Regions from separate parts of the Saccharomonospora xinjiangensis XJ-54 genome, predicted to be linked through region 2. Evidence: predicted binding sites of a transcription regulator. Region 2 holds the regulator's gene; the other holds the start of a gene.
The links. Region 2 encodes LexA, which represses DNA repair genes until DNA is damaged. Its sites were predicted from a motif close to CGAACACGTGTTCG; they were not measured.
Positions count from the first base shown of each region.

Region 1: the regulator LexA is predicted to act here: its motif matches at 1,872-1,885, upstream of imuA' (DnaE2-dependent mutagenesis accessory factor ImuA').

Region 1 covers NZ_JH636049.1:1,741,356-1,744,758, reverse strand. The annotation lists gene SACXIDRAFT_RS07340 (helix-turn-helix transcriptional regulator) at 1-613, opposite strand, end outside; gene SACXIDRAFT_RS07335 (epoxide hydrolase family protein) at 676-1,797, shown strand; gene imuA' (DnaE2-dependent mutagenesis accessory factor ImuA') at 1,975-2,787, shown strand; gene SACXIDRAFT_RS07325 (DNA polymerase Y family protein) at 2,886-3,403, shown strand, end outside.
Region 2 covers NZ_JH636049.1:3,714,497-3,717,899, forward strand. The annotation lists gene SACXIDRAFT_RS16870 (hypothetical protein) at 1-850, shown strand, start outside; gene lexA (transcriptional repressor LexA) at 964-1,704, opposite strand; gene nrdR (transcriptional regulator NrdR) at 2,662-3,138, shown strand; gene SACXIDRAFT_RS16890 (vitamin B12-dependent ribonucleotide reductase) at 3,197-3,403, shown strand, end outside.

The DNA of each region.
Region 1 (3,403 bases), 2.0 Mb from region 2:
TCCGATCGACACGGTAGGTCCGCCAGTCCTCGCGCTCGACGTCCCAGGCCAGCAGATACCAGCGCCGCCCCCACGTGACGACCCGGTGTGGTTCGGTGATGCGCCGGGACTGTTCGCCGTCGTGGGCGCGGTAGTCGAAGCGAAGGATCTCGTGGTCGCGTGCCGCCGTGACCAGGGTGGTGAGCACGTCCGCGTTCACGGTCGGGCCGCGGTCGTCCCTCGGTACGGCCGTGGTGTACGTGGTGAGCGCGTTCAACCGGTGCCGCAACCGTGAGGGCAGGACGCGTTCGAGTTTGGCCAGCGCGCGCAGGGAGGTCTCCTCGATGCCGGTGATGCTGCCTCCCGCGGCCGTGCGGAGACCGACGGCCACGGCCACCGCCTCGTCGTCGTCGAGCAGCAGGGGCGGCACGTTCGCGCCCGCTTCGAGGCGGTAGCCGCCGGAGGAACCGCGGGTGGCGTGGACGGGGTAGCCGAGCGTGCGGAGCCGTTCGATGTCGTTGCGCACGGTGCGAGGAGAGACGTCCAGCCGGGTGGCCAATTCCGTTCCCCGCCACTCGCGCGGTGTTTGAAGCAGGGCGAGCAGTCGCAGCAGGCGTGCCGAAGTTTCCAACATTTTTTCAGTGTCCCTCTTCTTTAGGAACGAAGTGTGCCTAAAGGCGCCGTAGCTTTGCAGACATGACGAACAGCACCGACATCCGCCCCTTCCGCATCGACGTTCCGCAGGCCGACCTGGACGACCTGCGAGCCAGGGTCCGCGCGGCGAGGTTCCCCGACGAGCTTCCCGGCGTGGGCGGCGACTACGGCGTCACCGTGGACTACGTGCGCACGCTCGCCGAGTACTGGGCCGACGGCTACGACTGGAGGGCGTTCGAACAGCGGGTCAACGCCTACCCGCAGTTCACCACCGAGATCGACGGGCAGAACATCCACTTCCTGCACGTCACCTCGCCGGAGCCCGACGCGTTGCCGCTCATCCTCACGCACGGCTGGCCAGGCTCGTTCGTCGAGTACCTCGACCTGATCGAGCCGCTCACCAACCCGAGGGCGCACGGCGGCGACCCCTCGCAGGCGTTCCACGTGGTGATTCCGTCGGTGCCCGGCTTCGGGTTCTCTGGGCCGACGCAGGAGAAGGGCTGGAACGTCCGGCGCGTCGCGGCGGCGTGGGCCGAGCTGATGAGCAGGCTGGGCTACACCCGGTACGGCGCCGTGGGTAACGACGGCGGGTCCATCGTGTCGCCCGAGGTGGGCAGGATCGCCCCGGACAACGTGGTCGGCGTGCACGTCACCCAGATCTTCTCCTTCCCGAGCGGCGATCCCGCCGAGATGACGGATCTCTCCGAGCAGGAGGCCGCCGCGCTGAAGCACCTGAACTGGTTCTGGGAGAAGATGGGCGCGTTCAATACGCTGCAATCGCAGCAGCCGCAGACGCTGGCGTTCGCGTTGCAGGACTCGCCCGTCGGGCAGCTCGCGTGGAACGGGCAGCTCTTCGGCGAGGCCGTGGACCCGGATTTCACGCTCGATAACGTGACGCTGTACTGGTTCACCAGGACAGCGGCCTCGGCGGCCCGGTTCTACTACGAGAACGCTCGCGTCGAACCTGCCACCGAGCCGACCGCCGTGCCGATGGGGCTGGCCATGCCGCCGGAGGACTTCCAGACGATCCGGCGTTTCGCCGAGCGGGACCACTCGAAGCTCGTGCACTGGACCGAACTGGAGCGCGGTGGTCACTACGCAGCGCATCAGGTACCCGACCTGATGGTGGCGGACCTGAGGAAGTTCTTCGGTTCACTGCGCTGAGCAGCGCGTTCTGCATCACTCGACCCGGTGCCCCCGCTTGACAGTGCGGGGGCACCGTCGTTTACTGAGGCTGTCGAACATGCGTTCGATTGCCGTCTTCCCCGCGGCGTAACCCACGTCCGTCGATTCGCTTCCGGATCGGCAGACGCGAAGTCGGTGTGAGGGGAGGTGAGGTCGATGTCCGAAGGCTCGCCCGTGGGCGTATCCCAGGGGTCGGTGACGAGGTTCCGGCCAGAGCGAACGGGAGTTTCCAGGGGTACCGTCGCTCGGCTGGCGTCACTGCCGGGGGTGAGCACGGCCAGCGCTGTGGCCGATGCCGCTGTGCACGCGAAGGCGGCGGGGCAGGTGCTCCCCGTGGCGCCCGCTCTCGCCGGGCTGCTGCCCCATGAGGGGTTGCGCCGGGGTAGCACGGTGTCGGTCAGGGGCTCGACGTCACTTCTGCTCACCCTGCTCGCCGAGGCGACGGCGCGGGGGTCATGGGCCGCGGTGGTGGGGTTGCCGCGGCTGGGCTTGGTGGCCGCCGAGGAACTCGGGGTGGAACTCAGCAGGTTCGCGCTGGTTCCCTACCCTGGCGCGGAGTTCCCGGCGGTCACCGCCGCCCTGCTCGACGGGCTCGACCTCGTGGCGGCGCGTCCTCCTCAAGGGAAAGGCGGCGAGACACTCGCGCGGCGGTTGTCGGCCAGGGCGCGGCAGCGTGGCGCGGTACTGCTTTCCCTCGGAGCGTGGCCGGGCGCGGAAGTCGAGTTGAGGTGCCGGACGGTGCGGTGGACCGGCACCGACGGCGGCTACGGTTACCTGCGCGCCAGGGAAGTGGTAGTCGAAGCCACAGGTAGGGCGGCTCTGGCTCGGCCGACACGGGCCACGGTATTGCTGCCGGGGCCGGACGGCGTGGCACGGGTGTCTGGGCCCGCTCCTTCCTCTGCTTCCTCCACCACGGTCGCCGGTGTGGCCGTCCCCGCTCCGGCACTGCCGGTGAGGGAGGTCGGATGACCAGGACCGCGCCTCCAGGATCCCCGGTGTCATCAGCGCCTTCGGCGTCGTCGGCACCTTCCGTGCCTTCGGGAGCGGCGGTGTCTTCAGGATCTTCTGTGCCTTCCGCACCTTCAGGGGTGTCCCTCTCCGCCCCTGCGCGGCGGCTGGTCTTGTGGTGCCCTGACTGGTCTGTGGTGGCGGCCTGCGCCTCGGCGAGGGTGTCTCCCCACAGCGCTTCCGCTGCTGCCGTTGTCGCGGGCAACCGCGTCGTGTCGTGCTCTCCCGCTGCCCGCAAAGCCGGGGTCGTCAGCGGGATGCGCCGCAGGGAGGCGCAGTCACGGTGCCCCGAGCTGACGGTGTTCACCGCCGACGAGGACAGGGATGCGCGGCTGTTCGAGTCCGTTGCCTCGGCGGTGGAGGAACTCGTCGTCGGTGTCGAGGTCGTGCGGCCGGGGCTCGTGGCGGTGCCTGTCGGCGGGGCCACCGCCTACTTCGGGGGAGAACTGCCGCTTGCCGAACAGTTGATGGACCACGTCGCCGCTCACGCGGGTGTGGAGTGTCAGATCGGTATCGCCGACGGGTTGTTCGCCGCCACAGTGGCGGCACAACGCGGGGTGTTCGTGGAACCCGGTGC
Region 2 (3,403 bases):
CGACGTGGAAGATCTCGCGCTCGGTCCCGACGCGACGTTGTGGCTCGGCGACACCGGGGACAACCGTCAGGTGCGCGAGACAGTGGCTCTGCACGTCCTGTCGCGCGACGGTACGTCCGCGCTGTATCGCCTCACGTATCCGGACGGCCCGCAGGACGCCGAGGCACTCGTGGTGGACGGCGAGGGAACGCCCTACATCATCACCAAGAGCGCGGTCGGCTCCTCCCGTGTTTACCGGCCCTCCGGTCCGCTGGTGAGCCCGGGGCCGACGCCTCTGGAGGAGGTCGCCACGGTGTCGCTGCTGCCGACGGCGACGCAGGGTGGTCCGCTCGGGGTCGCGGGGAGCGTTCTCATTACCGGCGCCGCGCTGTCGCCGGACGGCAGCGTGGTGGCTCTGCGGACGTACACCGACGCCTATCTCTATCCGGTCACCGGAGGGGACATCGCTGGAGCGTTCGGCCACGAACCCGTGCGCGTCCCTCTGCCCGGTGAGCCGCAGGGTGAGGCCATCGCGTTCACCCCCGACGGAACACTGCTGTCGGCGGGGGAGGGCTCCGGCGAGCCGGTGAGAGCCATTCCGAACGCCACCGCGCTGGCGGACGACCGGGGCAGCGGTGACCGGAGTAGCGCGACGGAGCAGGCGGCGACAGAACAGCGCACCGAGACGATCGAGTCGGCTGACGGCGAACCCGACCTCGACCCCGTCGCTCCGCTCACCATCGCGGTGTGGTCAGCCGCGGCACTCGGCGCCGTGTTCGGTGTGGTGCTGGTGGCCCGCTTCCATCGCCAACGCCGCCAACGCCGCCAACGCCGCCAACGCCGCCAACGCCGCCAACGCCGCCAACGCTGAATCAAGGTGCCGTCAGACCGGCGAGAAAGGCCGGAAGACTCGAGGCCTCGGTTTCCGGCCTTCGCCGACCCGATTCCTCGGCGGGTTTTCCGCTGCCATTCCCCTGGCGGGGTTCACAGCCTTCTCAGGACAGCGACGACCTTTCCGAGGATCGTGGCGTCGTCACCAGGGATCGGGTCGTATGCCTCATTGTGCGGCAGCAACCAGACGTGCCCGTCGTCCTTGCGCTTGAACGTTTTGACGGTCGCTTCGCCCTCGATCATCGCCGCCACGATGTCGCCGTTCTCGGCGGTGGGTTGCTGCCTCACCACGACCCAGTCGCCATCGGTGATCGCGGCACCGATCATCGAGTCGCCGGTGACGCTGAGCAGGAACACGTCCCCTTCGCCGACGATGTCCTTCGGCAGAGGGAAGACGTCTTCGATCGACTCCTCGGCGAGGACAGGGCCTCCCGCCGCGATACGTCCGACTAGCGGTACCAGTGCGGGCCGGGGAACCGTCTCTCCGGCTGCCGTGACGGCCTCACCCTCGCGAGGCGAGGTGCGAGTGGTTCCGCGCTGGCTGTCCATCGCCAGCACACCGACGGCGCGAGGGCGATTCGCGTCGCGCCGGAGATAACCCTTGCGTTGCAGCGCCTTCAACTGGTGGGAAACGGAGGATGTTGACGTGAGCCCGACCGCCTCCCCGATTTCCCTGACACTGGGCGGATATCCGTACCTGTCCACCCAGTCCCTGATCACGTCGAGGACTTTCCGCTGGCGCGGTGTCAGGCTTTCGTCCGGGGTACTGACCGTGCGCGGAAGGGCGGAGACTTCGCCGCCGCTCACGTCGTTGCCCGTTGTCTTGCGTGCCACCGCGATTTGCCTCCCAGTCATGGACCCGACCCGATGTGGGGCCCGTGTACACATCCGGTTACGACGCTAGCCCTCCTCGTCGAGGATTTCAAACATCTGTTCGAGAACATGCCACGTTCGCTCGATTTTTCCTCGGGTCGGTGGTACACATTCGCACGGGCGTTCGATAGAACGAATGTTCGACCGTAGTCGCGTGGGCTTGCCGAGGGTTCCGGTTCCGGTCGCGGGTTCGGCGCAGTCGGGTGGCGGCTCGTGCCGAGCGGTGGCCGCCGAGCGGAGGGATGGTGGTATGGCGCCGATCACGAGACATTCGCGTGTTGCCCGGCATGCTTCTGCTCGCCCGCCGGTCGGCGGTTTTCCCAAAGGCGGGAAAGGGCGGCGGGGGTGCCGAGGGTGCCGGCCCCCGACGCGGCCAGGAGCCGCTCCGAGCCTGCCGGGTGGGCGTGTGCGCGCGGGAGAAGAGGGCGATGAGCGGCAGTCAGGGGGGCCGGGGTGGCCATGGCTCGTGGTCGTGGCGCTCGCCGTCGCGGTCGCGGTCGTCGGTGCGGGCCTCGCCGCCACGGAGCCCCCGCCCGGCGGGCACGGGGGCCGATGTGACGGTTTCCCGGGCGCCGTAGGCTGTGCCGGGTTGCCGGGCGTACTCGCGAACACGGCGGGGCGCGACTCGCGGCCGTCGAAGGGTCACACATGGTAGGTCCGGGATCTCACCCCCGTGAGGGAGGGGGCCCAGTTGCATGCGACAGGGCCGCGGCTTAAGGTCGAACCCCTACATGTAGTAGTTACATCGCTGTAATTGGTCCACAGGTTGGGGTATCATCGCCTTCGGTGCTCGATGACGGTGGTGCTCTGGTCTTCGGTGGAAGACGTGGACGACACTCGGGTGTGGTAGCCCGTCGCGGGCGTCGGTGACGTGTCCGCTTCGCGGAAAGAAGCTGAAGGTTCGGGAGGTGTTCGACTGTGCGGTGCCCGTTCTGCCGCCACGCGGACTCCCGGGTGGTCGATTCGCGCGAGGTGGACGAGGGGCAGGCGATTCGCAGGCGGCGGTCGTGCTCGGCGTGCGGACGCCGGTTCACCACGTCGGAAACGATGGTGCTCGCTGTCGTCAAGCGCTCGGGAGTGACGGAGCAGTTCAGCCGCGACAAGGTGGTCAACGGAGTGCGCCGCGCCTGTCAGGGACGCCCTGTTGACGACGACGCGCTGAAGCAGTTGGCACAGAGGGTCGAGGAGTCGATCAGAGCGACCGGCGTCGCCGAGATCCCGAGCCACGAGGTGGGGCTCGCCATCCTCGGTCCGCTCAGGGAGCTCGACACCGTCGCCTACCTGAGGTTCGCGAGTGTCTATCGGTCCTTCTCGTCGATCGAGGACTTCGAGGCCGAGATCAAGAACCTGCGTGAGGCGATCGCCGGGTCGTCCGGCCAGGACCACAGCGAGTGAGGTCGCGGGCGACGAGTCACGTCGGCCGCCAGTTTCGAAGAACGCGGGAGTGGGAGTCATGACAGAAACCGTGGGGGTCGGCGCGGAATCCTCGCCGAAGCCGGGCAGGAAGCGCAACGGCTCTGGTGCGCGCAAGGGCCTTCGGGTGCAGCGCGTCTACACCACCGAGGGCGTTCACCCCTACGACGAGGTGCGGTGGGAGCGGCGCGACGTCGTCATGACCAACTGGCGTGACGGCACGGTGAACTTCGAGCAGCGCGGCGTG